3 regions of the Streptomyces sp. B5E4 genome follow, and region 3 is predicted to be linked to each of the others. Evidence: riboswitches for the same ligand, from Rfam matches in the RefSeq annotation. Region 3 holds a riboswitch; each other region holds the start of a gene.
The links. Region 3 has a riboswitch for thiamine pyrophosphate ahead of thiC (phosphomethylpyrimidine synthase ThiC). Riboswitches for the same ligand answer to the same signal wherever they lie in the genome.

Region 1 (9,888 bases), on a different contig from region 3:
ACGCCGAGCCGCGGGTGCCGGTCCAGCAGGTCCAGATAGGCGCCCAGCTCCGGCAGCCGGGAGCAGAGCGAGAAGCCCTGCCCCGCGGTCGGCTCCAGCAGCAGCTCGGGTGCGTCGGGGTCGTCGCCCAGCTCGTCGAGGAGCGGCAGGGTCAGCTCCCGTACCTGCGCGAGGGCGGTCGCGCGGGGCCGCCCGCCGGTCGCCGAGCCGGTGTGCACCACGACGCCGCGGGCGCCGATCGCCCGGCCGCGGCGCAGCGAGTGCCGCAGCGAGGCGACGGAGTTCACCGCGGTCGCCGGGGTGTGCGAGCCGAGGTTGATCAGGTACGGGGCGTGCACGTACACCGGGACGCCGTCCTCGGCGCAACGCCGGCGGAACTCCTCGTCCTGCGCCGGGTCGCCGGCCGGCGTCGCCCAGCCGCGGGCGTTGGCGACGAAGACCTGGACCGCCTCCGCGCCGATCTTGCGCGCGTGCGCCAGCCCCTTCGCGGCCAGTCCGCCGGCGACCGGCACATGGCTGCCGACGGGGTTGCGGGCGCGGGGATCGGGATCGAGCCGGTCGGAGCGTCGTTCGGGGGGCGTACGGGAGGACACGTCACCTCACCCAGAGGGTGATCTCGCTGCCGCGCGGCGCCTCGTCCCCGTCGTCCGGGGACTGCCGCCAGACGGTGTCGCCGAAGAAGATCTGGTTCACGTCCACGCTGAAGCCGGCGTCCTCGAGCGTCTCCTCGGCGTCGTCCACGTTCATGTCGACCACGTCCGGGACCTCCAGCAGCTCGGGCCCCTTGGAGATCGTCAGCGTGACCTTGTCGCCCTCGGCCAGCTCCGTGCCCGGCTCCGGCGAGGTCTCCGCGACCGTGCCGGCGTCCTCCTCCGAGTACACCGTCTCCGTGGCGACCTCGACCGTCAGGCCCTCCTCGCGCAGCTCCTCCGCGGCGTCGTTCTGGTCGTCGCCGACCACGTCCGGCACCTCGACGGGCGCGCCGCGGCTGACGACCATCTCCACCGCCCGGCCGGCCCTGATCTTCTCCCCGTCCCCGGGGTCGGTGCTGATCACGCGCCCGGCGGGCAGCTCCTCGCTGAACGCCTCCCGTGTCACGCCCGGCTTCAGCCCGGCGTCGCTCAGCTCGTCCCCGGCCTCGTCGAGCGGGACCGCGTACAGCTCGGGTACCTCGACCATCTCCGGGCCCTTGGAGAGCACGAGCGTGACGGAGTCGCCCTGGCGGATGCGGCTGCCGCCCTCGGGGTCGGTGCGCAGGACGAGGCCGGCCTTCACGGTGTCGCTGAAGTCCTCCTTGACGTCCGCGTCCAGGTCCTCGCCGGAGAGCATGCTCCGCGCCTCGGTCTCGGTCTTGCCGAGCACGAAGGGGACCTTGGTGAACTGCCCGGAGTTGATGTACCAGACGCCCGTGCCGACGCCGAGCACCAGCACCGCCGCCAGCAGCGCCAGCAGTCCGATCCGCGGCTTGGGGCGGCCCGGCCGCGCCGGGGCGCCGGGCGCCGGCGGGCCGGGCGGCCGGGCGGCGGTGCCGCCCGCGGGCCCCGCGGCGGGCGTCTCCAGCACGCTGGTGACGTTCAGCCGCTCCTGCGCGGCCGTCGGGCCCGGCACCACGGCCGTACGGTCCTCGGAGCCGATCCGCTCCGCGGCGACGGCCTGCGGCGGCATCGCGTCCAGCTCCTCGTCGGTGAGCCGGGCGCGGGCGCTGCGTACGGCCGACAGCAGCTCCACGGCGTCCGCCGGGCGTGTCTCGCTGCTGCGCGCGGCGGCGGCGGCGACCAGGTCGTCCAACTGCGCGGGCAGCCCCGGGACGACGGCGGACGGCGGCTCGACGTCCTCGTGGAGGTGCTGGTAGAGCACGTGCGCGGCGTGCTCGCCCGCGTGCGGCTTGGCGCCGGTGAGCATCTCGTAGAGCATCACGCCGCAGGCGTACACGTCGACCCGGGGGTCGGCGGCGCCGCGCTCGATCTGCTCGGGCGCCAGATACGACACGCTGCCGAGCACGGTGCCGGTGGAGGCGGTGGTGTGGGTGTTCACGGCGCGGACGAGCCCGAAGTCGGCGACCTTGACGCGGCCGTCGTCGCCGATGAGGACGTTCTCCGGCTTCATGTCGCGGTGGACGAATCCGGCCCGGTGCGCGGCGCCGAGCGCGGCGAGCACGGGCTCCAGGATGTCCAGCGCGGCCCGCGGCTGGAGCGCGCCGCGGTCGTTCAGCACGTCGCGCAGGGTGCAGCCCGGGACGTACTCCATGGCCAGGAAGACGTGCGGGCCGTCGGTGCCCTGGTCGTAGACGCCCACGACGTTCGGGTGGGCGAGGCCGGCGACCGACTTGGCCTCCAGGATGAACCGCTGGACGAAGGAGGCGTCGGCGGCGAGCGACGGGTGCATGACCTTGACGGCGAGCACCCGGTCGAGCCGGGTGTCCAGCGCGCGGTAGACCGTGGCCATGCCGCCGGCGGCGATGCGTGCGTCGACGCGGTAGCGCCCGTCGAGCGTCTGCCCGACCATGGGGTCGCCCCACCCTCCCGGCGGATGGGGGGACGGGTCCAGAGTCGTGTCCACGAAGCGCAGTCTACGAGGTGAGGGACGCGTTCCCGTCACCGTTGTGCTGCAGTACGTTCCCGATGGCGTGCCGGTACGGCGGGCCGCGCGGGGGCCGGTACGGGGCCGGGGAGTTCACGCGAACGCGGGCCGCTCCGGGTCCGGCCCCGGCCCTCCGTCCGGGCCGGAGCCCGGGCCCAGCTCCGCCACGCCGGCCGCCGGGGACGACGCCCGCGCGAAGTGCCGGCGCGGGATGCGCCCCGCGCGCGCGGCGAGCCGGCCCGCGGCGATCGCGTACCGCATCGCCTCCGCCATCAGCACCGGTTCCTGCGCCCGGGTCACCGCGGACGCCAGCATCACCGCGTCGCAGCCCAGCTCCATCGCCTGTGCGGCGTCGGAGGCGGTGCCGGCGCCGGCGTCGAGGATGACGGGCACCCCGGCGGCCTCGGTGATGAGCTGGAAGTTGTGCGGGTTGCGGATGCCGAGCCCGGAGCCGATGGGGGAGCCCAGCGGCATCACGGCGGCGCAGCCGGCGTCCTCCAGCTTGCGGGCGAGCACGGGGTCGTCGTTGGTGTACGGGAGCACGGTGAAGCCGTCGTCGACGAGCGTCTCGGCGGCGGCCAGCAGCTCGACGGGGTCGGGCAGCAGGGTGCGTTCGTCGGCGATGACCTCCAGCTTCACCCAGTCCGTGCCGAGCGCCTCGCGGGCCAGCCGGGCGGTGAGGACGGCCTCGCCCGCGGTGAAGCAGCCGGCGGTGTTCGGCAGCACGCGGATGCCGTGGCGGCGCAGCACGTCGAGTACGGAGCCGTGCACGCCGGGGTCGATGCGGCGCATCGCGACGGTGGTCAGCTCGGTGCCGGAGGCGAGGAGGGCGCGCTCCATGCTCTCCAGGCTGCTCGCGCCGCCGGTGCCCATGATGAGGCGGGAGGAGAAGCGGACGCCGGCGATGGTGAGGGGGTCGGCGGCAGTGGGATCTGTGGTGTCTGTCACCCCTGCGGGGGCGGTGGCGGTGCTGTTCACGGTGGGTCAGCCTCCCTGGACCGGGGTCAGGATCTCGACGCGGTCGCCGTCGCCGAGGGTGGTGGTGGGCCAGCTCCCGCGCGGTACGACGTCCTCGTTGACGGCGGCGGCGACGCCGCGGGGCGCGCTGGTGAGGGTGGCGACGAGGGCGTCGAGGGTGAGGCCCGCGGCGATCCGGCGCGGTGCGCCGTTGACGGTGATGGTCGGGGAGTCGGTACGGGCGTCCGTACGGGTCTGCGTGGCGTCCTCGGTCATGCGTGCCGCCCTTCGTGCCGCTGGTGCGTGGTGCCGAACCGGGTGGCCGCGAACGGGCGGGCCACCTCGGGGAGTTCGCCGCCGGTGAGGACGGCGGCGAGCGCGTCGCCGGTGACCGGGGTGAGGAGCACCCCGTTGCGGTAGTGGCCGGTGGCCAGGTGCAGCCCCGCCAGGGCGGTGGGGCCCAGCAGCGGCGCGTTGTCGGGGGAGCCGGGGCGCAGCCCGGCGCCGGTCTCCACGAGCGGCAGCTCCGTCAGCCCGGGCAGCAGCTCGTGGGCGTCGCGCAGCAGCTCGTACACGCCGCCCGCGGTGACCGTGGTGTCCCAGCCCAGCTCCTCGCTGGTGGCGCCGACGACCAGCTCACCGCTCTCCCGCGGCACCAGGTACACGCTGCTGCCGCGCACCACGGCCCGTACCGTACGGGACAGGAAGGGCGTCCCGGCGCCGGGCATCCGCAGCCGCAGCACCTGCCCCTTCACCGGCCGCACCGGCGGCCGTACCGCCTCCGGCACCCCCACCAGGCCGCCGCTGCGGCTGCCCGCGGCGAGCACCGTCTGCCCGGCGGCGATCCGGGTGCCGTCCGCCAGCTCCGCGCCCGCCGCCCGCTCGTCCGCGCCCGCGCCCGCGCCGGCGATCCGCAGCCGGACCGCGAGGCTGCGGTGGAAGGCGACCCCGGCCCGCTCGCAGGCGGTGACCAGCGCCGCGGTCAGCAGCCGCGGGTCCGTCTGGTGGTCGCCGTCGACGCGCAGCCCGCCGCGTACTCCGGGCGCGAGCATGGGCTCCAGCCGGCGGCACTCGCTGCCGCTGAGCCACTGCGCGGAGAGCCCCAGCCGCTGCTGGAAGCCGTGCAGTTCGCGCAGTTGGGCGCGGTCGTCCGCGTCGAGGGCGACGGACAGCGCGCCGCAGCGGCGGTAGCCGATGTCCTGGCCGGACGCCTCCGCCAGCTCGGCCGCGAACGCCGGATAGCGCTCCGCGGCGGCCAGGTTGAGCGCCAGCAGCGCTTCCTCGCCGTAGTGCAGTTCGGTGACGGCGGCCAGCATCCCGGCCGCGACCTGCGCGGCGCCGCCGCCGGGGGCCGGGTCGGCGACGGCGGTGGCCAGCCCGCGGCGGGCCGCCTGCCAGGCGGTGACCAGGCCGATGACGCCGCCGCCGACGACGAGGACGTCGTAGGCGGCATCGGCCGTGCGCGGCGCGCCGGTTGGGCCCGCCGCCGGTGTCGTGGTGGGTTCTGTCGGGGGTGTGTCGCGTGGCTGCATGGGCGCGTTCGCCCCTCCCTTCGCCGGCATGACCCGGATCAGGTTCGTACGGTCGGGGGCCGCCAGCCCCCCTCTCAGCCCGGTGCGCCGGGCTCCCGCGAGTCTTCCCGGTCACCCTAACTCCGTACGCCCGGCCGCTGTAAGGGAGCCTCGCGAGCGGGCCCGGCACGAGCGGCGGGCGACGGGCGCGGCATAAAGTGATCGGTGTGACCGACGCCGAACCGGAGCGCGGCCCCGCCGGCCGGGCCGCCAGCCGCCCCAGCAGTGCCGCGGACCCCACCGCGGGCACCGTCGTCGTCGGCGCCGGCATGGCCGGCGTGCAGACCGCCGTGGCGCTGCGCGAGCAGGGCTACGCGGGCACCGTCACCCTCGTCGGCGCGGAGCCGCACGACCCGTACGACCGGCCGCCGCTGTCGAAGGCGGTGCTGCTGGGCAAGGCGGAGGGCTCGGCGTTCGAGGTGGACTTCGCGGAGTACGGCATCGGGCTCCGGCTGGGGCTGCACGCCGACCGGCTGGACACCGCGCGGCGGGTGCTGGAGACGGACGCCGGGCCCGTTCCGTACGGGAACCTGGTCCTCGCCACCGGCGCGGCGCCCGTCCCGCTGCCCGGTGCCCGGGCCGGCGCCACGCCCGGCGTGCACCTGCTGCGCACCCTCGACGACGCGGCGCGGCTGCGCGCGGTGCTCGTGCGGCGCAGCCGGATCCTGGTGGTCGGCGCGGGCTGGATCGGCGCGGAGCTGACCACCGCGGCGCGCGAGCAGGGCTGCGAGGTGACGGTCGTGGAGGCCGCGGGGCATCCGCTGGCGGCCGCGCTGCCCGCGGCGGTCGCGGCGCCGATGGCCACGTGGTACGAGGAGAGCGGTGCCCGGCTGCTGACGGGGCGCCGGGTGGAGCGCGTCGAGAGCCCGGGCGAGGAGGGGCCGGTCGCGGTGGTCCTCGACGACGGCACGGAGCTGACCGCCGACGCCGTCGTCGTCGGCATCGGCGCCCACCCGGCCACGGCCTGGCTCGCCGGCTCCGGCGTCGAGCTGGGTGACGACGGGGCGGTGCGGGCCGACGAGCGGCTGCGTACGAACGTGCCCGGGGTCTGGGCCGTCGGCGACTGCGCGTCCTTCCCGTCCGCGCGCTACGGTGAGCGGCTGCTGATCCACCACTGGGACAACGCCCTCCAGGGCCCGACGACGGTCGCGGCGGACATCGCGGGGGCGCCGGGCGGGGTGTACGACCCGGTGCCGTATTTCTGGTCCGAGCAGTTCGGCCGCTTCGTGCAGTACGTCGGCCACCACACGGACGGCGACGAGCTGCTGTGGCGCGGCGACCCGCAGGGTTCCTCGTGGTCGGTGTGCTGGCTGCGCGCCGGCCGGCTCATCGCGCTGTTGGCCGTCGGCCGGCCGCGGGACCTCACCCAGGGGCGCAAGCTGATCCATGCCGGCGCCGCGCTGGACCGCGAGCGGGCCGCCGACGCGGCCGTACCGCTGAAATCAGCCGTGCTGTGATGTCCGCGGCGCGCCGAGCACCGCGCCGCTTTCCCCGAATCCGGGGATACTTCGCGGTGATATGCCTCCCTTTGGCGCTGCCCTGTACCGACAGGCCGCCCGAGATGGCAGGCTGGGGGGGTGACCGAGATTGATGCGAAGATCGATGCTCTCGTCCCCTCCTGGCTCACCCTTCCCGACATCGCGGAGAAGCTCGACGTCGAGGTGACCCGCGTGCGGCAGTTGGTCAGGGAAGGCCAGCTGATCGCGGTGCGGCGGGGTGAGAACAAGACGCTGCAGGTGCCCGCCGAGTTCATCGGCGAGGGGAAGGTCGTCAAGGGCCTCACCGGCACCCTGACGCTGCTCAAGGACGACGGCTTCAGCGACGCGGAGGCGCTGGAGTGGCTGTTCACCCCCGACCCCTCGCTCCCGGGGACTCCCGCGCAGGCGCTGCGCGAGAACCGCGGGACGGAGGTCAAGCGCAGGGCGCAGGCACTGGCTGTGTAACCTCGCGGGGCCGGGCGCGCACCCGCGGGTCCGGCCCCGCGACCGTACGAGACCGTACGAGGGGGGAGCGCCGTATGACGGCCGGAACCGCCGCCGGTGCCACCGTGGACGCCCGCGCACGGCTCGGCGCCGCGCAGCTCTATCTGTGCACGGACGCCCGTACCCGCCAGGGCGACCTGCCCGAGTTCCTGGACGCCGTGCTGGCCGCCGGCGTGGACATCGTCCAACTGCGCGACAAGGGCATGGAGGCGCGCGAGGAGCTGGCGCACCTGGAGGTGTTCGCCGACGCCTGCCGCCGGCACGGCCGGCTGCTCGCGGTCAACGACCGCGCCGACGTGGCGCACGCCGCCGGCGCCGACGTGCTGCACCTGGGCCAGGGCGACCTGCCCGTGCCCGCCGCCCGCGCCCTCCTGGGTGCCGGGCCGAACGACGTGCTGATCGGCCGCTCCACCCACGCCGAGGCGGAGACCCGGGCCGCGGCCGAGGAGCCAGGCGTCGACTACTTCTGCACCGGCCCGTGCTGGCCCACCCCCACCAAGGCCGGACGCCCCGCGGCCGGCCTCGGTCTCGTCCGGTATGCGGCGGGGCTCGGCACCGACCGCCCGTGGTTCGCCATCGGCGGAATCGACCTCGGAAACCTCGACGAGGTCCTGGCGGCCGGCGCCCGGCGCGTCGTCGTCGTCCGCGCCCTCACCGCCGCGGAGGACCCCGGAGCTGCGGCGGGTGCGTTCGTACGACGGCTGCGCGCGGCCCGGAACGGTGACGTCCGGTAGGCGCGGGGGCGCCCGCGGCACCGGGTCCTGCCCAGGCAATTGAGCTGGCCGTCTTGGGTCCGGAGGTGACCGGCGGTTAACCTGCCGCGTATGGCCACCGGCATCGCTTCGACCAGGAATGATCGCGCAGTCACTGTTCGTGAACTGCTCGCGTCCGGCAAGCAGTCGTTTTCGTTCGAGTTCGCCGCCCCGAAAACCGACAAGGGCGAGCGGACCCTCTGGAACGCCGTACGGCGCATCGAGGCCGTACAGCCGACCTTCGTCTCCGTGACGTACGGCGCCGGCGGCTCGTCCCGCGAGGGCACCGTCCGCGCCACCGAGCGCATCGCCACCGACACCACGCTCACGCCCGTGGCGCACCTCACCGCGGTCGACCACTCCGTCGCCGAACTCCGCAACGTCATCGGCCAGTACGCGGACGCCGGCATCCGCAACATGCTCGCGGTCCGCGGCGACCCCCCGGGCGACCCGATGGGGGAGTGGGTCGCGCACCCGCGGGGGGTGGCGTACGCCGCGGATCTGGTCCGGCTGATCAAGGAGTCGGGCGACTTCTGCGTCGGCGTGGCCGCCTTCCCCGAGCGGCACCCCCGGTCCACGGACTGGGACACCGACATCCGGCACTTCGTCGACAAGTGCCGCGCGGGCGCGGACTACGCGATCACCCAGATGTTCTTCCACGTCGACGACTACCTGCGGCTGCGTGACCGGGTGGCCGCCGCGGGCTGCACGACGCCGATCATCCCGGAGATCATGCCGGTCACCAACGCCCGGCAGATCCAGCGGTTCGCCGAGCTGAGCGGGGCCACGTTCCCGCCGGAGCTGGCGGATCGGGTTCTCGCGGTCGAGGAGGACCGGGCCGCGGTACGCTCCATTGGCATCGAGTACGCCACGGACATGTGCGAGCGGTTGCTGTCCGAGGGAATCCCCGGACTGCACTTCATTACGCTGAACCACTCCACGGCAACGCTGGAGATCTACCAGAACCTCGGACTGCACCGGCGATCCTGAGGGCAGGCACCACCAAGCGGGGGCGGAAGAGAGGCACGTGATGGGCGACTTGGCTTGGTTGGCCCTCTATGCCGCGTTCGGCGTGATCTCGCTGTGGCTGCTGTGGGAAGTGCTGATGCAGTACAAGGCCCCGCTGCGCTGGCGCGCGCTGGCCTTCGTCGGCTTCCTCTGCGTGGTGCTCGGCGTGCTCATGCCCTCGGCCGTCGTGATCGGGCTGGGCGTGGTGGCGTTCGGGGTCGGACAGACCAAGGTCACGTTCTCCTACCGCAGCGGCTACTCCGACGGCTGGGCGGTGAACAAGCGAGGGGAGCACGAGGACTACGACGGCGGGTACGACGCGCAGGGGTACGACGCGGCCGCGTACGACGGCCGCCAGGCGCCGCCGCCCCCGGAGCGCGGAGCCGCCTACCCCGCGTACGAGCCGGAGCACGCGCCGCCCCCGCCCGCGGCGCAGGAACAGACCTCGCAGTTCTCGCCCTTCGGCGACGAGCAGGCCCCCGCGGGCGCCGCCCCCGGGCAGCAGACGTACGCGGGCGGCTACGACGCGTACGGCAACGGGAACGGCGCCGGCTACGACTCCGGCAGCTACGCGACCACCTCCGCCTACGACTCCGGCAGCTACGCCACCACGTCCGCGTACGACACCGGCAGCCACGCCACGACCTCGGCCTACGACACCGGCAGCCACGCGACCACCTCCGGCTACGAGGCCGGGGGCTACGCCACGAACGGCGCCGGGACGAACGGTTACGGGCAGGACCAGCAGATATACCCGGACGCCGGCGGCTACGGCACCGAGCACCAGTACGCCGGGTACGACGCGTCCGCCCCCGCCCCCGGCGGCTACGCGGACCCCTACAGCGGCACGGAGTACGCCGCCCCGGCCCCGCCGCCGTACTACGACTCCACGCAGGGCGGCGGGCAGCAGTACGACACGGGCGGCGCCGGCTACCCCGGCTACGACCAGCAGCAGTACCCCCAGCAGTACCCCGAGGGCTACGACACCGGCCAGCAGCCGGCCTACGGCCAGGAGAACTACGGGACGGCGGCCGAGAG
Region 2 (9,304 bases), on a different contig from region 3:
CACCGGCGTACCGGTCTGCGCGACGCGCCCCTCCCGCATCACCACCACCCGGTCCGACAGCGCAAACGCCTCCCCCTGGTCGTGCGTGACCGCCAGCACCGTCGTACCCAGCCGCCCGAAGAGCTGCCGCAGCTCCACCACCAGCCGCTCCCGCAGCGAGCGGTCCAACTGCCCCAGCGGCTCGTCCAGCATCAGCAACCGCGGCGACGGCGCCAGCGCCCGCGCCAGCGCCACCCGCTGCTGCTCCCCGCCCGACAGCGCCCCCACCGCCCGCCGCTGCGCCCCGGGCAGCCCGACGAGTTCCAGCAGTTCGGCCACCCGCTCCCGGGCCGCCGCCCGCGGGGCCCCGTGCATGCGCGGCCCGAAGGACACGTTCCCGCCCACGTCCCGGTGCGGGAACAACTGCTGGTCCTGGAACATCAGCCCGACCCCCCGCCGGTGCGCCGGCACCCCGGCCAGGTCCCGCCCGCCGAGCAGTACCCGCCCGCCGGCGACGGGCTGCAGCCCGGCCACCGCCCGCAGCAGCGTGGACTTGCCGCTGCCGCTGGGTCCGAGGACGCTGACGACCTCGTGGTCCGCGACATCGAGGGAGATCCCGTCGACCGCCGCGCGGGCCCCGTAGCGCACGGTGACGTCGTCGAGTACGAGCATCAGAACTCTCCCGCCTGGTTCTTACGGACCCGTTCCAGCAGCAGCAGCGAAGCCGCGCACACCGCCATGAGGATGGTGCTCAGCGCCATCGCCTGCCCGTAGTTGGTCTCGCCGGCCCGTCCGAGGAGCCGGGCCACCGCGACGGGCAGCGTCGGCCGGTCGGGCCCGGCGATGAAGACGGTCGCCCCGAACTCGCCGAGGGAGACCGCGAAGGCGAAGCCGGCGGCGACGAGCACCGCCCGCCGCACCAGCGGCAGGTCGACCTCCCGCCAGGCCCGCAGCGGTGACGCCCCGAGGACGGCGGCGGCTTCCCGCAGCCGGTCGTCGACGGCGCGCAGCACGGGCAGCATGGTCCGTACGACGAACGGGACGCCGACCAGCGCCTGCGCGAGCGGCACGAGGATCCAGGAGGATCTGAGGTCGAGCGGCGGGGTGTCGAGGGCGATGAGGAAGCCGAACCCGACGGTGACGGCGGAGGTGCCCAGCGGCAGCATCAGCAGCGCGTCGAAGCCGCGGACGAGCGGCCCGGCGCGGCGGGTGACGGCGGCCGCGGCGAGGCCCCCGACGGCGACCGCGATGACGGTGGCGACGGCGGCGTAGGCGAGGGAGTTGCCGACGGCCTCCAGCGGCGGGACGGCGAAGGTGCCGTCGCTCTCCTGCAGCGCGCAGTAGAAGCCGAGGCCGTGGCCGTCCGGGGTGGCGAAGGAGCGTTCGACGAGGACGGCGAGCGGCGCGAGGAGCAGGACGGCGACGACGGCGACGACGCCGCCGAGGAGGGCGCGTTCGCCGGCGCCGCGGGGGCGGCGGGCGGTGGTCTCGGGGTCGACGAGGCGCAGCGCGGTCTCCCGGCGGCGTACGGTCCAGGCGTGCACGGCCAGGACGGCGGCGACGGCGGCGAGTTGGAGGAGGGAGAGGACCGCGGCGGTGGGCAGGTCGAGGAAGTCCGCGGTCTGCCGGTAGATCTCCACTTCGAGGGTGCTGTAGGCGGGACCGCCGAGGATCTGGACGACCCCGAAGGAGGTGAAGGTGAAGAGGAAGACCATGAGGGCCGCGGCGGCGACGGCGGGCCCGAGCGCGGGCAGGGTGACGTGCCGCCAGGCGGCGAGGCGGCCGGCGCCGAGGACCCGGGCGGCTTCTTCCTGGCGGGGGTCGAGCTGGGCCCACAGGCCGCCGACGGTCCGTACGACGACGGCGAAGTTGAAGAAGACGTGCGCCAGCAGGATGGCCCACACGCTGGTGTCCAGCCGGGTGCCCCACCAGCCGTCGAGGACGCCGCCGCGGCCGGTGAGCGCGAGGAACGCGGAGCCGACGACGACGGTGGGCATCACGAACGGCACGGTGACCAGGGCGCGCAGCAGTTGCTTGCCGGGGAAGTCGAAGCGGGCGAAGACGTACGCGGCGGGCAGCGCGAGGACGAGGGTGAGCCCCGTGGAGGCGGCGGCCTGCCAGAGCGTGAACCACAGGACGCCGAGGATGTCGGGGTCGCCGAGGACGTCGGGGATGCGGCCGAACTGCCAGCGGCCGCCCTCGCGCAGGCCGCGGGCGACGATGGCGCCGACGGGGTAGGCGAAGAAGACGGCGAAGAACGCGGCGGGGACGGCCATGAGCGCGAGCCGTCCGGCCGCCCCGCGTATCCGGCGGCGGCCGGCGCCCGTTCCCGTGTCTCCCCTGCCGCGTCCCGCGGCCCGGGTTACTTCACGACCAGCGAGGTCCACGTCTTGATCCACTGCTCCCGGTTGTCGTCGACGGTCGCCGGGTCGAGGGTGTGCGGGTCGGCGATCTCCTCGCCGTAGCGGGTGAAGACCTCGGGCAGTTCGGTGTTCTCCCGCACGGGGTGGACGAACATCTGCAGCGGCATGTCCTTCTGGAACCGCTCGCCGATGAGGAAGTCGATGAGGGCCTTGCCGCCTTCGGTGTTGCCGGCGTTGGCGAGCAGCCCGGCGAACTCGATCTGGCGGAAGCAGGTGCCGGTGGCCACGCCGGTGGTGGCTTCCTCGGGCTGCGATTCCATGTCGAGGACGGGCGGGCTGGAGGCGTACGAGACGACGAGCGGCTTGTCGCCCTTGCCGGCGCCGGAGAAGCGCTCGTAGTACGCCTGCTCCCAGCCGTCGACGACCTCGACGCCGTTGTCCCGCAGCCGGCTCCAGTAGTCCTCCCAGCCCTCGTCGCCGTACGCGTCGGCGGTGGCGAGGAGGAAGGCCAGGCCCGGGGAGGAGGTGGCGGCGTTCTCGGTGACGAGGAGGTCCCGGTAGCGGGGGTCGGCGAGGTCGTCGAAGGTCTGCGGCGGGTCGAGGTTCTTCTCCTCGAAGTACGCGCGGTCGTAGTTGACGCACACGTCGCCGTAGTCGACGGGGGTGACGCGGTGTTCGCCGGCGTCGAGCTGGAGTTCCCCGGGTATGCGGTCCAGCCCCTTCGCTTCGTACGGCGTGAAGATCCCGTTGTCGAGGCCGCGGGAGAGGAGGGTGTTGTCGATGCCGAAGAAGACGTCGCCCTGGGGGTTGTCCTTGGACAGGACGGCCTGGTTGACGGCGGAGCCGGCGTCCTTGCCCTTGAGGATGTCGACCGTGTACCCGGACTGTTTCTCGAACGCCTTGAGGACGTCGTCGGAGACGGCGAAGGAGTCGTGGGTGACGAGGGTGACGCTCTTGCCGTCCGGGCCTGACCCGGATCCGTCGCCGGAGTCCGAGCCGCAGGCGGCCAGGCCCAGGGCGAGGGACGCGGCCAAGGCGGTGGTGACGATGCGCTTCATCGGGCTGCTTTCGTGGCGGCGGGCAGCCCGGGCAGCAGCAGAGTCTCGACCGAACTTCCTACCCAGAATGACCTGGGCGAGGTTCGAGGGTCTGCGGCCTGGACGGTGCCGCACTCTCAGCGCTGCGAGCGCTCCCCTGTCGGTGTGTACAAATGAACGATATCAGGCTGGTGCGTCGGCCGCGGAGGCGGCGAGCTGCCCGCAGGCTCCTTCGATCTCCTGGCCGCGGGTGTCCCGTACGGTCACGGGCACGCCGTGGGCCTCCAGGGCGGCGACGAAGGCCCGCTCGTCCTCGGGCCGGGAGGCGGTCCACTTGGAGCCGGGCGTGGGGTTGAGCGGGATGAGGTTGACGTGCGCGCGGCGGCCCTTGAGGAGGCGGCCGAGGAGGTCGGCGCGCCAGGCCTGGTCGTTGATGTCCCTGATCAGCGCGTACTCGATGGAGACGCGGCGGCCGGAGCGGGCGGCGTACTCCCAGGCGGCGTCGAGGACCTCGCGGACCTGCCAGCGGGTGTTGACGGGCACGAGGGTGTCGCGCAGCTCGTCGTCGGGCGCGTGCAGGGAGACGGCGAGGCGGCACTTCAGGCCCTCGTCGGCGAAGCGGTGCATGGCGGGCACGAGGCCGACGGTGGAGACGGTGATGCCGCGCTGGGAGAGCCCGAGGCCCTCGGGCTCGGGGTCGGTGAGGCGGCGGATGGCGGACAGCACGCGGTTGTAGTTCGCCAGCGGCTCGCCCATGCCCATGAAGACGATGTTGGACAGCCGCGCGGGGCCTCCCCCGGAGCCTTCGGCCCGGGCGGTGCCCCCCGGGACCTCGCCGTCGCGCAGGGCGCGCATGCCGTCGACGATCTGGTGGACGATCTCGGCGGTGGACAGGTTGCGGGTCAGCCCGGCCTGGCCGGTGGCGCAGAACGGGCAGTTCATGCCGCACCCGGCCTGGGAGGAGATGCACATGGTGACGCGGTCGGGGTAGCGCATGAGCACCGACTCGACCAGCGTGCCGTCGAAGAGCCGCCACAGGGTCTTGCGGGTGGTGTCGCCGTCGCAGCTCAGATGCCGTACGACGGTCATCAGCTCGGGCAGCAGCCCTTCGGCGAGCTTCTCCCGGGACCCGGCCGGCACGTCGGTCCAGCCGGCCGGGTCGGTGGCGTAGCGCGCGAAGTAGTGGCGCGAGAGCTGCGTGGCACGAAACGGCTTCTCCCCCAGCTCGGCGACGGCGTCGCGGCGCTCGGCGGGGGTGAGGTCGGCTAGGTGCCGCGGCGGCTTCTTGGCACCACGGGGGACGGCGAAGGTGAGCTCTCCTGGCTTCGGCATAGCCGTACCAGTGTCGCAGACGGATTCACCCCCGCCCGCCTTAACCCCAAATGCCCGAATTCGCCCGCTCAAGCGCGCTGATGGGCGAGCCGTGGCCGTCGCCCACGGGGGCCGCCCCGCCGCCCGGCGACCCGTGGTCGTCGCCCATGGGCGCGACGCCCCAGTCGTGTTCCGCGGGTGCGGCCCTGTCGCTGCCCTGCCAGTCCAGGAGCGGCGCGACGGTGCCGCCGGGTGCGCCGGGGCCGTCGCCTGCCGCCGCCGTGGCGGTGCCCACCGCCACGCCCCCGGTCGCCAGCAGGGCCACCGCCGTCGCGCGCGCCGCCGTGTGCTTGATCCTCATCGAAATCCCCCTTGGGTCGCGGACATCCGCCACCACCGTGCCCACCCGCCCGGCGCGGCTCACAGATGTTTCGGCCCTCGCCGAAACCGCACAGGGGGAACGCGGCGGTCAGCCCCCGCCGACGAAGATCACCATCAGCAGCCACACGACCGGCGCCGTCGGCAGCAGCGAGTCCAGCCGGTCCATGATCCCACCGTGGCCGGGGAGCAGCGTGCCCATGTCCTTGATGCCGAGGTCGCGTTTGATCATCGATTCGGCGAGGTCCCCGAGCGTCGCGGAGGCGGCTGCGGCGGCGCCCAGCAGGAGGCCCTGCCACCAGCGGCCGTCGTCGATGAGCAGTTCCATGCACACCGCGCCCGCCGCCATCGCGAAGGCCAGCGCGCCGCCCAGCCCCTCGCGGGTCTTGCCGGGGCTGATGCGCGGGGCGAGTTTGTGGCGGCCGAACTTGTAGCCCACGGCGTACGCGCCGGTGTCGCTGATCACCGTGAGGATCAGGAACGTCAGCACCCGCTGCGGCCCGTCGTCGTCCGCGGCGAGCATCAGCGCGACGAAGCTCGCGAGGAAGGGCACGTAGAACGCGGCGAAGACGCCGGCGGTGACGTCGCGGAGGTAGTCCTCCGCGGGGCGCGTCAGCCGCCAGACGGGGACGGCGAGGGCGGTGAGCGCGAGTGCCGCCCCGGCGCCCTCGGCGCCGCGCGCGTACCCGGCGATGACCATGGCGATGCCGCCGAGCGCCAGCGGCACCAGCGGCGTGCGGATGCCGCGGCACTCCGCCAGCCGCGACGTCAGCTCCCACAGCCCGACCGCCACGGCGACGACGATGACGCCGAGGAAGAGCACTTTCACGACGAACAGCGTGGCCAGCACGATGGCGCCGAGGCCGAGCCCGACGCCTATGGCCGCGCCGAGGTCCCGGCCGCCGCGGCGCCGCTTGGGAGCGGGCGGCGGCGGGGCGGAGGCGTCGCCCGGGACGCCGGGTCCCCCGGAGGGACCTGGGGAGGGTTCGTCGGCAGGGGCGTCGCCGGACACGATGGGCATGCGCGGAGTCTGCGCCCTTTCACCCCCGCCGTACACGGGACCCGCCGGGGCCCCCCTGGAGGAGTCGTTCATCAGACCTCGAGCAGCTCTGCTTCCTTGTGCTTGAGCAGCTCGTCGACCTGGGCCACGTACTTGTGGGTGGTGTCGTCGAGCTCCTTCTCGCCGCGGCGGCCCTCGTCCTCACCGATCTCGCCGTCCTTGACGGCCTTGTCGATGGCCTCCTTGGCCTTGCGGCGCACGGAGCGGATGGCGATCCGCGCGTCCTCGCCCTTGGCCCTGGCGACCTTGATGAACTCCTTGCGGCGCTCCTCGGTGAGCTGCGGGAAGACCACCCGGATGATGTTGCCGTCGTTGGAGGGGTTGACGCCGAGGTCGGAGTCGCGGATCGCCTGCTCGATGTTGCGCAGGGCGGTCTTGTCGAACGGTGTCACCACCGCCATCCGCGGCTCCGGCACCGAGAACGACGCCAGTTGGTTGATGGGGGTCTGAGCCCCGTAGTAATCCGCCGTGATCTTGTTGAACATCGCCGGATGGGCCCGCCCGGTGCGGATCGCGGCGAGGTCCTCCTTGGCGACCACGACGGCCTTCTCCATCTTCTCCTCGGCTTCGAGGAGGGTCTCTTCGATCACCACTGGCTCCTGGTCTCTTCTGTGAGCGGGACGGGAGTGCCCCCGTCCGCCCGTACCATGCCTGCACGGTGTCCGACCGGCAGGCCGTTGTCCATCCCTCAGACCCGGCTGCCGTGCGCGCTCACGAGCGTACCGATCTTCTCACCCCGCACCGCCCGGGCGATGTTGCCCTCCTTCAGCAGCTCGAAGACGAGGATGGGCAGTTCGTTGTCGCGGCACAGGGTGACGGCCGTGGCGTCGGCGACCTTGAGGTCACGGGTGATGACCTCGCCGTATCCGAGCGCGTCGAACTTCACCGCGTCGGGGTTCTTCTTGGGGTCGGCGTCGTAGACCCCGTCGACGCCGTTCTTGCCCATGAGCAGCGCCTCGGCGTGGATCTCCAGGGCACGCTGCGCGGCGGTGGTGTCCGTCGAGAAGTAGGGCATGCCCATGCCGGCGCCGAAGATGACCACGCGGCCCTTCTGCATGTGCCGGATGGCGCGCAGCGGGATGTACGGCTCGGCGACCTGGCCCATCGTGATCGCCGTCTGCACCCGGGAGTCGATGCCCTCCTTCTCCAGGAAGTCCTGCAGGGCAAGGCAGTTCATGACCGTGCCGAGCATGCCCATGTAGTCGGAGCGGGCCCGGTCCATGCCGCGCTGCTGCAGTTCGGCGCCGCGGAAGAAGTTGCCTCCGCCGATCACCACCGCGATCTCGTACCCGTCGCGGACGACGGCCGCGACCTCGCGGGCGATGGCGCGCACGACGTCCGGGTCGACGCCGAGGTCCCCGCCGCCGGAGAACGCCTCGCCCGACAGCTTCAGCAGGAAGCGCGAGCTGTCCCTCTTCGTGTGGTGGCCGTTGTCCGCCTTCTCCTGGTGGCCGTGGTCCGCGTCGGCGTCCTCGTTCATGAAGTCTCCTCGTGCGCATGCGAAGGAGGCCATCGCCGTGGGGTTCTCATTCACCCGTTCCCGGCAATGGCCTCCTCGTCACTTCCGCGGCCCGGCGGCGGTCCCCCGCACCGGCCCGCAACAACTCAACCCGACCCTAGCGGCGCCGGTGGCCGTTCGCCGCACACCGTGCGCGCCGTGCCCCGTGGCGACCCGCCGTGCGGCGCATCACCTCGCGGCACGTGCCGTGCGGTCGCGCTTACGCGCGCCGGGCGGCACGGTGGCGCCGGCGCTCAGGCGCCGACGCGGATGCGCGCGAAGCGGGTCACCTGCACGCCCGCCTCGCCGAGCACCTTCTGCACCGACTTCTTCGGGTCCTTGGCGAACGGCTGGTCCACCAGCACGTTCTCCTTGAAGAAGCCGTTCACACGGCCCTCGACGATCTTCGGCAGGGCGGCCTCCGGCTTGCCCTCCTCGCGGGACGTGGCCTCGGCGACGCGGCGCTCGTTCTCCACCGTGTCCGCCGGGACGTCCTCGCGGGACAGCCAGCGCGGGCCGAAGGCGGCGATGTGCTGCGCCACCTCCTTGGCGGTCTGCGGGTCGGCCTTGTCCAGCTCGACCAGCACACCGACCTGCGGCGGCAGGTCCGGCGAGGTGCGGTGCATGTACGTGCCCACGTAGGCGCCCTCGAAGCTCGCGAAGCGGTCGAGGACGATCTTCTCGCCGAGGGTGGCGTTGGCCTCGTCCACGTACGTCTGGACGGTCTTGCCCTCGATCTCGGAGGCGAGCAGCGCCTCCAGGTCGGCCGGCTTGGTGGCCGCGACATGCTCCGCGAGCGCGTTGGCGACGGCGACGAACTTGTCGCCCTTGGCGACGAAGTCGGTCTCGCACTTCAGCTCCAGCAGCACGCCGGAGGTGTTGTCGTCGGCGAGCACGGAGACGACGGCGCCGTTCTCGGCGGAGCGGCCCTCACGCTTGGCGACGCCCTTCTGGCCCTTGACGCGGAGCAGCTCCACGGCCTTGTCGACGTCGCCCTCGGCCTCTTCCAGCGCCTTCTTGCAGTCCATCATGCCGGCGCCGGTGAGCTCCCGGAGCTTCTTGACGTCGGCGGCGGTGAAGTTCGCCATGATTGGGTGGTTTTCTCTTCTCGACGGGTGACTGGGATCGGCGGATCAGGCCTGCGGGGCGTCGCCGGAGGGCTGCGCGACCTCGGTGGCCTCGGTGGCCTCTGCGACCTCGGTGGCCTGCTCGGCGGCCGGGGCGGGGGTCTCGTCGGCCTGCTCGGCGTCGGCGACCTTGGCGGTCTCGGCGGAGGTCTGCACCTCGGCCTCGGCGGCGGCCTCGTCCGTCTTCTCGGCCGGCGTGGCCGGCGCCGTCTTGCCGTCCTTCTCGCCGGCGAGAAGGTCGCGCTCCCACTCGGCGAGCGGCTCGGCGTCGGTCTTGACGGCCTTCTCGTCACCGGTGGCGGCACCGGAGCGGGCGATCAGACCCTCGGCGACGGCGTCGGCGATGACGCGGGTCAGCAGCGTGACGGAGCGGATCGCGTCGTCGTTGCCCGGGATCTTGTAGTCGACCTCGTCGGGGTCGCAGTTGGTGTCGAGGATCGCGACGACCGGGATGCGCAGCTTGCGCGCCTCGCCGACGGCGATGTGCTCCTTCTTCGTGTCCACGATCCAGACGGCGCTCGGCACCTTCTGCATGTCGCGGATGCCGCCGA
Region 3 (9,888 bases):
TCGTGCGCGAGCGGAACATGTCGGTGGGCCTCTACGCGCTGGACGCCGGAGCGCCCGATCCGCAGCAGCCCCACCGCCAGGACGAGGTCTACGTGATCATGAGCGGTCGCGGCTCCGTCACAGTCGGCGACGAAACCCTGCAGGTCGGCAGGGGCTGCGTCGTCTATGTGCCCGCGGGCGTGCCGCATCGTTTCCACCACATCACCGAGGATCTCCGGGTTCTGGTGGTCTTCTCTCCACCCGAGGCGTGAATCAGTCCCTCAGGGTCGCCTCGGGGTTCGTTCCGGGGTGGACCGGGGCAGGGGGCACTCCCATCCGCCCGTGCGGCGTCCTAGCATCGAAGGCACCGGGACAACCCCGGCGTACCGGAGGAGGAATGACCGTGTCCGTGAAAGAGATCACCGCGGGACTGCCGTGGTGGGTGACGTGGGTGCTGATCCCGGCGATCGTGCTGGTGGTCTTCGGCAGCCTGATCATGGCGCTGGTCGGCTTCATCATCGGCCTGCTCTTCAAGGTGCTGCTGGCCGCGGCGCTGATCGCCGGTGCGATCTTCCTGGTGCGGAAGTTCATGACCGCGTCGTCGTCGAAGAACGACTGGTAGCCGACCGCCCCCTCGTCTCCGGCGCTACCTCCGGCGCCGCCGTCCGCCGCCGCCCCGGCGGCGGGAGCGGCCCTCGGGAGGAGCCGCGGCAGCGCCGGAGCCCGTGCCCGCCCAGGCACCCGGCCCGGAAACGGCTCCCGGTCCTGCAGGGGCACCCGGTCCCGGTCCCATGCCGGTCCCCGGCCCCGGTCCCACGCCGGTCCCCGGCCCCGGTGCCATCCCGGCACCCGGTCCCGTGCCCCCGCCCGGCACCGGCCCCGCCCCGTGGCGGCGGTCGGCGGAGACGACGAGCGCCGCGAGCCCCGTCGTCAGCGGCACCGAGGCGACCAGCCCGATGCTGCCCACGAGGGTCCGTACGATCTCCTCGGCGACGAACTCGCTCGTCGCCACCGTGCCGACGCCCTGGTCGGCGATCGTGAAGAGCAGCAGCAGCGGCAGCGCCGCCCCCGCGTACGCCAGGACCAGCGTGTTCACCACCGACGCGATGTGATCGCGCCCGATCCGCATCGCCGACGCGTACAGCTTCCGCCACGGCGCCGACGGATCGGCCTGCCGCAGCTCCCATACCGCGGACGCCTGCGTCACCGTCACGTCGTCGAGCACCCCGAGCGACCCGATCAGCACCCCCGCGAGCAGCAGCCCGCTCATGTCGATGTCCGGGTACTGGGTGTGGATGAGCCCGGTGAAGTCGTCGGTGTTCCCGGTCAGTTTCGACCAGCCGATGAACAGCGAGCCCAGCAGCCCGATCAGCAGCAGCGACGTCAGCGTGCCGAGGGCGGCCACCGACGTACGCGCGTTGAAGCCGTGACACAGATAGAGCGCGATCAGCATGATGGCGCTGCCGCCGACCACCGCCACCACCAGCGGATTCGACCCGTCGAGGATCGCCGGCAGAATGAACAGGATCAGGATGGCGAAGCTCACCGCCAGCGCCGCGAGCGCCGCCAGCCCGCGCATCCGCCCGACGAGGACCACCGCCCCCGCGAACACCAGCGCCAGCGCCGCCATCGGCACGGTCCGTACCACGTCGGAGACGGCGTACTGCAGCTCACGCGGCGCCTTCGGCGAGTAGGAGACGACGAGTTCCTGCCCCACGTCGTACCGCCGGGACGCATCCGGCGCGACGATCTCCGTGAAGGTCCGCCCGGCGTGCTTGCCCGACGTCACCTCGATCGTCGCCTGCTCGCACACCGCGTCCTCGTCCGGCCGCGGCTCGTCCGGATCGCCACCGCCGGCCGGCGGCCCCTGCTCCTGGATCTGCGCGCCCACGTCCGCGCACTTCACTTCCTCGACCTTCGTGACCTTCGCCCGCTGCCGCTCCTGGTCGAAGCCGATGCCGCTGCGCTCGCCCGCCGGTTCACCGCCCGGCCACAGCGCGATCAGCCCGGCGAGCACCGCCAGCGCGAACGGGACGAGCACCGCGGCGATCACCGTACGCAGCCGGTGCGAGGCGGGCGGGTCCTGGGCGCCGTGGGTATGGCCGTGGCCGTGGTGGTGGCCGTGGCCGTGCGAATCAGTCACGGCCCGATCATCGCAGGAGCGGCGCGGGGCCCTCTTTCGTACCGGTGCGTGCAGCGGTTAGCGTGGTCGGCGAACTGCACACCGCGGGAGCTCGGAGCACCGGGCTGAGAGGGCGCTGACGGATCCGGATCCGGACCCAAGCTGCGCCGACCGCCGAACCTGTTACCGGGTAATGCCGGCGTAGGGAGTGGGTCTCCATGACCGTTTCGGATGCACGTACGCCCGCCACCGGGGACTCCGCGAAGTCCGCGGCGTCCGCGGATTCCGCGAAGTCGGCGGAATCCACCGCGATCGGCTGGCACAAGGACCACATCGAGCACCCCGCACGGCCCGACATCAGGGTCCCGGTGCGGCGCGTGCACCTCACGAACGGCCAGGACGTGACGCTGTACGACACGTCCGGGCCGTACACCGACCCGACCATCGACACCGAGGTACGCCGCGGGCTCACCCCGCTGCGCGACAACTGGATCATCGCCCGCGGCGACACCGAGGAGTACCCGGGCCGCCCGCCCCGCCCCGAGGACGACGGCCTCAAACACACCTCGCCCCGCGGCGGCCTGCGCAACCTCGACGCCGTCTTCCCCGGCCGCCCGCGCCAGCCGCGGCGCGCCCGCGGCGCGGCGGTCACCCAACTCGCGTACGCCAGACGCGGGGAGATCACCGCCGAGATGGAGTTCGTCGCACTGCGCGAGCGCGTCGAGCCCGCCTTCGTCCGCGACGAGATCGCGGCCGGCCGCGCCGTGCTCCCCGCGAACGTCAACCACCCCGAGTCCGAACCGATGATCATCGGGAAGAACTTCCTGGTGAAGGTCAACGCCAACATCGGCAACTCGGCCGTCACCTCCTCCATCGAGAAGGAGGTGGAGAAGATGACGTGGGCCACCCGCTGGGGCGCCGACACGGTCATGGACCTGTCCACCGGCCGCAACATCCACACCACCCGCGAGTGGATCCTGCGCAACTCCCCCGTCCCCATCGGCACCGTGCCGCTCTACCAGGCGCTGGAGAAGGTCGACGGCCGGGCCGAGGAACTGAGCTGGGACGTCTACAAGGACACCGTCCTCGAACAGTGCGAGCAGGGCGTCGACTACATGACCGTCCACGCCGGCGTCCTGCTGCGCTACGTCCCGCTCACCGCCCGCCGCAAGACGGGCATCGTCTCCCGCGGCGGCTCCATCATGGCCGCCTGGTGCCTGGCCCACCACCAGGAGTCGTTCCTCTACACCCACTTCGACGAGCTGTGCGAGATCCTCGCCTCGTACGACGTGACGTTCTCCCTCGGCGACGGCCTGCGGCCCGGCTCGATCGCGGACGCCAACGACGAGGCGCAGTTCGCGGAGCTGCGCACGCTCGGCGAGCTGAACCGGATCGCGAAGTCCCACGGCGTGCAGACCATGATCGAGGGCCCGGGACACGTCCCGATGCACAAGATCAAGGAGAACGTGGACCTCCAGCAGGAGATCTGCGAAGAAGCCCCGTTCTACACGCTCGGCCCCCTGGCCACCGACATCGCGCCGGCCTACGACCACATCACCTCCGGCATCGGCGCGGCGATGATCGCCTGGTGGGGCACGGCGATGCTCTGCTACGTCACGCCGAAGGAACACCTGGGCCTCCCGGACCGCGACGACGTCAAGACCGGCGTGATCACGTACAAGATCGCCGCCCACGCCGCGGACCTCGCCAAGGGCCACCCGGGCGCCCAGGACTGGGACGACGCCCTGTCGGACGCCCGCTTCGAGTTCCGCTGGGAGGACCAGTTCAACCTGGCCCTCGACCCGGACACGGCCCGCGAGTTCCACGACGCCACACTGCCGGCGGAGCCGGCGAAGACGGCGCACTTCTGCTCGATGTGCGGCCCTAAATTCTGCTCGATGAAGATCAGCAGGAGCATCACGGAACGCTTCGGCTCCGACGACTCGGTGGAGCTGAGCGCCGAGGAGATCGAACGCGGCATGCTGGAGAAGTCCAGGGAGTTCGCAGACGCGGGCAACCGCGTCTACCTCCCCCTCGCGGACTGACCCCGGCCCCAGACCTGGCCGGAGCGCTGTCCGAAGGCTCCGGCCAGGCGCGGCGTACCGCCGGCTACGCCCGGTCGGCCGCCCCCAGGTACAGGCGCGCCAGGCGCGGCAGGCGCTTCTGCATCTCCCTGTCGTCGTCGAAGTCGAAGTCCTCCCCCATGTCATGCGCCGCGGCGCCCTCGCCGTCCGCCGGCCGGTACTCCGCCCACGCCTCGTGGAAGGCGTCCCTGCTCCCCGTCAGCCGCTCGAAGGCGGCGCCCGCCGCGTAGTTGACCTCCTCCTGGAACAGGATCTCGTCCCGGTAATCCCGCGCGGCCTCGGCGACGTCCGGGTGCTCGGCAAGGCTGTCCGGCGCGGCCACCACGCGCTCGTACCACTCGCGGCCGAGGGATATCACCCCGGCGCGGAAGTCCATGAAACTGTCGTCCGAGCAGCCCCCTCCGATGAGATACGCGGCCGCCCACACGTCCCAGCGGTACAGGGCACCGTGCACCTCGCCGAACCGCTCCGCGTACTCCAGGATCTCCCGCCGGGTGAGCCCCGCGAGGAGTCCCACGAGCGCCTCGTCGAAGGGCACGCCGTCCGCCGCCGCGGAGGAGCGCGCCGATTCGACGAGGTGCCAGAACCGATCGATGTCCATGGCCCGTACTGTGGCACCCCCCGCTGACATTCCGGTCTCATCCCGGAAAGGCGTTGCATGGGGGCAGCCGGCATGGGACATTGGCCGCCGTCCGCGCGCTCGCGGACGCCTCCGCCGGCCGCCCGCCGGCGCACTCACGGTGAGGAACGAAGCCTTTGATCCCGGCGCCCGTCAGCGGCCGCCGTCGGCGCCGAGTGGCCCGCCCGTTTTGGTAGCGGAGCCGCCCGCTCGATCCGCCGGACCCGCCCGTCCCGTACGGCGGCCCCACGCTCTCTTCCGTATCCGCACGTCAGAGACTTCGTGAGGTCGATACCACCGTGGCCACCCCCCTGGACAAGCAGGTCCAGAACTTCGCCGTCGCCCATCTCCGCCGCCGCCCCGACGTCGTCGAGACCGGCGGCTTCGTCGCCGGTTTCGCCGTCGACACCGACAGCCCCTACCTCAACTACGCGACCCCGCTGCCCGGCACCGCCCCCACCCCCGGCGACGTCGCCGCCCTCATAGGCGCGTTCCGGGAGCGGGGGCTGCTGCCGCGGCTGGAGTTCGCGCCGCAGGCCGCGCCCCGGGTGGCGGCGGCGCTGCGGGCGGCGGGATTCGGCACGGAGGCCGTGCACGAGTACCTCGTCTGCACCCCGGACACCTACACCGATCCCCTCCCGCGCGGCAACGGGCCGACGGTGGAGACCCCCGCCACCGACGCGGAGTTCCGGGCGCTGGACGCGGCGCTCGCCGAGGCGTTCGGCGGCGCGTTCGCCGCGTCGGCCGAGGGCGCGGCGCGGCTGCGGCGGCTGGGGGAGGACGGCGGGGAGGTGCGTTTCGTACGGGCCGGGGACGGCGGCTGCGCCGGCGGCGCGACGTGCTCGCCGCCGGCCGAGGACACCGCCGAACTCGCCGGCGTCGGCACCCGCCCCGCGCACCGGCGCCGCGGAGTCGCGGCGGCGGTGACGGCGGCGCTGACGGCGGCGATGTTCGGCCGCGGGGCCGGATCGGTGTGGCTGGAGTACTCCGGCGCGGGCTCCCGCGGCACGTACACGCGCGTCGGCTACCGCCCCGGCGGCACCCGCCTGTACGTCTCCCTGCCCGGCTGACGGGGGTGTTCACGCCCGGGGCGGGCGCATCAGCTGCAGGTACCCGCCCCGGGGGTCGAGCACACCGTCGTGGCCCGCCCGCCGGGCCACCGGCTCGACCGGGGCGACGAAGTCGTCGTGGGCGGGGGCGACGTCGGAACTCCGCGGTTCAGAGCTCCGGCTGCCAGGGCTGGACCCGGAAATCGCCGGTGCCGCGCTTGACCTTCTCGAACGGCGCCGAACTCACGCACGGCGCCAGGTCCTTGTCCTCCACCGGGCTGCCCGTGCCCGCCCAGCTGTAGCCGAGCCGGTCGTGGCGGCCCTGGTCGTGGACGGTGACGCCGACGCGCAGGCCCTTCGCGCCCGGGAGGTCGGTGTCGGTGATGACACCGGAGACGACGGCGACCTTGCCGCCGGTGACGAGACAGTCGACGTCGGCCTCCGCCCACGCGCCCTCGCCGCCGAGGTAGTGGCTGAAGCGGAACGTGCCCGTTGCCTTGCGGGGGTTGTCGTTGTGCTGCGCGGCGAGGCGGGCGTCGAAGGAGAACGTGATGTCGTCGCCGAGCGACCGGGTGAGCTTCGCGGTACCGGTCAGGGAGGCGGCGGGCCGCTCCCCGCGGTCGGCGCTCCGGGGGCTCGGGGCGCTCTGGGTGCTTTCGGCGCCCCGGGTGGCGCGGTCGTCGGTGCTGCCGTCGCCGGCCGCGGCGGCGGTGCCGGCGGTGGCCGTCGCGAGCAGGGCGGCGGAGAGGGCGACGACACGAAGGCGGTTGCTGCGTACGTAGCGCAAGAGAACTGCTCCCCAAGGGCTGTTGCCCCGGACGATCCGGGTGCCAGCAGCCTCGCCCGCGGCGGGGGCCCGCCGCGTCAGCCCGCGGCGGCAAGCGGCGTACCCCCGTGGTCTGCCCCACCACCCGGCCCGGCTACCTCCCCGGCATGACACGCTGTACCTGACCAGGGCAGGCTTCCGGCCACCGGCCGCGGAACCCGGCCGCGGCGCCGGGAGTTCCCGACGGAACCACGGGGCGTGCGCCGCACGTCACCGCAGCCGCAGCCCGACCGCATCGGAGAGGGACCGATTCCATGGCCACCGGACCGCTCGCCAAAGGCGCCAACCTGCCCGTCGACGCCCCCGCGGTACGCGCCGAACTCTCCTGGTCCGAAGGAGCCGGCGTACCCGACGTCGACGCCTCGGCTCTGCTGCTCACCGCGGCCGGCCGGGTCCGGGACGACGGCGACTTCGTCTTCTACAACCAGCCGCAGCACACCTCCCAGGCGGTCACGCACCTCGGCAAGCAGCAGGCGGGCGGCCGTTACACCGACTCCGTCGAGGTGCTGCTGACCTCGCTGGGGCCGGGCATCGAACGGGTCGTCCTGTGCGCCTCGGCCGACGGCGGCACCTTCGGCCAGGTGCCCGGGCTGTCGCTGCGGCTCCTGGACGCAGGAACGGGCGCCGAACTGGCCCGCTTCGACATGGAGGCCACGACCGAGACGGCGTTCGTCGGCGGCGAGCTGTACCTGCGCAGCGACCGCTGGAAGTTCCGCGCCGTGGGCCAGGGCTACGCCTCGGGGCTCGCCGGCCTGGCCACCGACTTCGGTATCACGGTCGACGATTCCCCGCCCCCTCCCTCCCCCACCGCACCACCCGCGCCTCCGGCCTCCCCGGCACCGTCGCCGGCGGCACCTCAGCCCGCAGCCCCGGCGGCACCCCCGCCCGCGCCCGCGGCACCCGGCACGTCGCCCGCCCCCGCCCCGGCACCCGCCGCGTCCGGCGGGCCGCGGCTGGTCAAGGGCGAGGAGCACCTGCCCGTCGACATGCGCAAGCGGCTGTCGCTCCGCAAGGAGCAGGTGGCCATCACCCTGCGCAAGCACGGGGCCGCCGACATCTCCGCGCGCGTCATCATCGTCCTGGACGCCTCCGGCTCCATGACCCGCCTCTACGCCCAAGGCGTCGTCGCCGATGTCGTCGAGCGCATGGCCGCTGTCGCCGCGGAGTTGGACGACGACGGGGCCATGCAGGCGTGGACCTTCGCCTCCCATCCGGCCCGGCTCCCGGACCTTCTCCTGGGGGATCTCCCCGAGTGGCTACGACTGCACGTACGCGTCGGGCAGCTTGCCCTCTTCCGCCCCCGCAAGAAGCGCAAGGGCCTGGAGAACGGCCAGATCGACATGCGGACGGTCGGTATCCAGAACGAAGAACAGAAGGTCATCGCCGAAGTCCGCGCCTACGTCCGCGAGAACCCTGCCCCCGATCCGACACTCGTGCTGTTCTTCTCCGACGGCGGCGTCTACCGCAACGCCGAGATCGAGCGCGAGCTGCGCGAAGCGGTCGAGGAGCCGATCTTCTGGCAGTTCGTGGGGCTGGGCGCCTCCGACTACGGCGTACTGGAGCGGTTCGACAGCCTCGTTGGCCGCCGCGTGGACAACGTCGGGTTCTTCGCCGTCGACGACATCAGCGGACTCCCCGATCCGCAGCTCTACGACCGCCTCCTCTCCCAGTTCCCCGGCTGGATCACCGCCGCCCGCCGCGCCCGCATCCTCTGACCCTTCGGTCTCACCCCCGCCCGCGACTCCGACCCGCCGCGCCGGTGTGCGGGACGAGCGCGGCTATGACCGTGTCCCACAGCTCCGGGGGTGGCATCTGGTGGCCCATACCCTGCAGCGGTACGAGCCTGGCTCCCGGAATCTCGCGGGCCAGCGCCTCGCCGTGCGCGTAGGGGAACAGCGGGTCGCGCGTGCCGTGGAGCACGAGGGTCGGCGCGGTGATGTCGCCGAGGGACAGCGCGGCCGGCTCCTTTCCGTCGTCGAGCAGCCAGTGGTTGGCGGCCGCGGCGGGGGCGGGACTGCGGTCGAAAGCCCGCCCGGCCACGCGCCGTACACGCTGCTCGTCCACCGGGATGGCGCCGGCGAAGGTGCGTTCACCGGCGAGGAAGTGCGCGAGGACCGACTCGCGATCGGACCAGTCCGGCCCCGGCTGGGGCTCCGCGAACTTCCGGGCCAGCTCGTCGCTCATCGGCGGCAACTCGGGGCGGTCGGGCCCGCCCGGCCCGTTGGGGCTCGTGGCGATCAACGTCAACGAGGCCACCCGGCCGGGGAAGCGCGCCGCGATGGCCTGGGCCATGCCGCCGCCCATGGAGACGCCCACGAGGTGCGCGGAGTCGAGGCCGAGTGCGTCGAGCAACCCGACCACGTCGGCGATCAGATCCTCGCCGCCGTACGTCGGCGCCCCGACCGGGAACGTCGTGGACCGGCCCGTATCGCGCGTATCGAAGCGGACAACGTACCGCCCGGCCGCGGCCAGGCGTGAGCAGAAGCCGTCCTCCCACCAGTCCATCGACGCCTCCGCGCCTCCGATCAGCAAGATCGGCGGATCCTCGGCCGCGCCGAACGTCTGCGTACAGATCTCGACCTCCCCGACGCGCACCAACCGCTCCGCCTCGGGCCGGACTTCCGCCGTGCCGTTCATGACCCGCCTCCCTCACCTGGCTTTCCCGAAGGCTACTACATTTCTCGGAGTTCGTGCTACGTTTTTCGTAGCAGAATCGGCAGCGTGGGAGGAGAGCGGCGATGGCGAGGGGCAGCGGCGACGAGAGGCGGACGTACGGGCAGGCGTGCCCGATCGCCCACGCGCTCGACATGATCGGGGAACGCTGGGCGCTGCTCGTCGTGCGCGAGCTGCGCCTGGGCCCCCGCCGCTACGCCGACTTGCAGGCCGCGCTCCCCGGCGTCGGGCCCAGCGTGCTGTCCCAACGCCTGTGCGACCTGGAGCGCTTCGGTGTGCTCGCGCGCCGTACGCTGCCGCCGCCCGCGTCGGCGAAGGTGTACGAGCTGACGGAGTGGGGCAGCGAGCTGGAGCCGGTCTTCGCCGCCCTGCGCACGTGGGGGCTGCGCTCGCCGGTGATACCCCTGGAGGGGGTGCTGACGTCCGACACCGTGCTGCTCGGGCTGCGCGCCTACTTCCAGCCGCAGCCGCACGCGGCGTGGTCGGCGAGTTACCGCATAGAGCTGGATCGCGAGGTGTACCGGGTGGAGGTCGCC

Region 1: another riboswitch for thiamine pyrophosphate. It lies ahead of thiO (glycine oxidase ThiO); the one in region 3 lies ahead of thiC (phosphomethylpyrimidine synthase ThiC).
Region 2: another riboswitch for thiamine pyrophosphate. It lies ahead of ABGA99_RS36315 (thiamine ABC transporter substrate-binding protein); the one in region 3 lies ahead of thiC (phosphomethylpyrimidine synthase ThiC).

The regions. Positions count from the first base shown of each region.
Region 1 covers NZ_JBDPMI010000005.1:148,448-158,335, forward strand. Annotated here, with positions in the region: gene ABGA99_RS09440 (deoxyribonuclease IV) at 1-593, opposite strand, end outside; gene pknB (Stk1 family PASTA domain-containing Ser/Thr kinase) at 595-2,505, opposite strand; gene ABGA99_RS09450 (thiazole synthase) at 2,674-3,558, opposite strand; gene thiS (sulfur carrier protein ThiS) at 3,565-3,813, opposite strand; gene thiO (glycine oxidase ThiO) at 3,810-5,069, opposite strand; TPP riboswitch at 5,068-5,178, opposite strand; gene ABGA99_RS09465 (FAD-dependent oxidoreductase) at 5,267-6,565, shown strand; gene ABGA99_RS09470 (Rv2175c family DNA-binding protein) at 6,686-7,051, shown strand; gene thiE (thiamine phosphate synthase) at 7,126-7,824, shown strand; gene metF (methylenetetrahydrofolate reductase [NAD(P)H]) at 7,915-8,832, shown strand; gene ABGA99_RS09485 (hypothetical protein) at 8,873-9,888, shown strand, end outside.
Region 2 covers NZ_JBDPMI010000061.1:104-9,407, forward strand. Annotated here, with positions in the region: partial or broken gene ABGA99_RS36305 (ABC transporter ATP-binding protein) at 1-651, opposite strand, end outside; gene ABGA99_RS36310 (iron ABC transporter permease) at 651-2,255, opposite strand; gene ABGA99_RS36315 (thiamine ABC transporter substrate-binding protein) at 2,342-3,400, opposite strand; TPP riboswitch at 3,438-3,548, opposite strand; gene rlmN (23S rRNA (adenine(2503)-C(2))-methyltransferase RlmN) at 3,563-4,711, opposite strand; gene ABGA99_RS36325 (hypothetical protein) at 4,752-5,051, opposite strand; gene ABGA99_RS36330 (phosphatidate cytidylyltransferase) at 5,160-6,089, opposite strand; gene frr (ribosome recycling factor) at 6,161-6,718, opposite strand; gene pyrH (UMP kinase) at 6,817-7,608, opposite strand; gene tsf (translation elongation factor Ts) at 7,881-8,714, opposite strand; gene rpsB (30S ribosomal protein S2) at 8,760-9,304, opposite strand, start outside.
Region 3 covers NZ_JBDPMI010000033.1:63,221-73,108, reverse strand. Annotated here, with positions in the region: gene ABGA99_RS30760 (cupin domain-containing protein) at 1-251, shown strand, start outside; gene ABGA99_RS30755 (DUF5326 family protein) at 389-601, shown strand; gene ABGA99_RS30750 (YibE/F family protein) at 626-2,122, opposite strand; TPP riboswitch at 2,196-2,327, shown strand; gene thiC (phosphomethylpyrimidine synthase ThiC) at 2,320-4,146, shown strand; gene ABGA99_RS30740 (DUF4240 domain-containing protein) at 4,211-4,786, opposite strand; gene ABGA99_RS30735 (GNAT family N-acetyltransferase) at 5,116-5,874, shown strand; gene ABGA99_RS30730 (Repetin) at 6,023-6,640, opposite strand; gene ABGA99_RS30725 (VWA domain-containing protein) at 6,934-8,394, shown strand; gene ABGA99_RS30720 (alpha/beta hydrolase) at 8,405-9,316, opposite strand; gene ABGA99_RS30715 (winged helix-turn-helix transcriptional regulator) at 9,418-9,888, shown strand, end outside.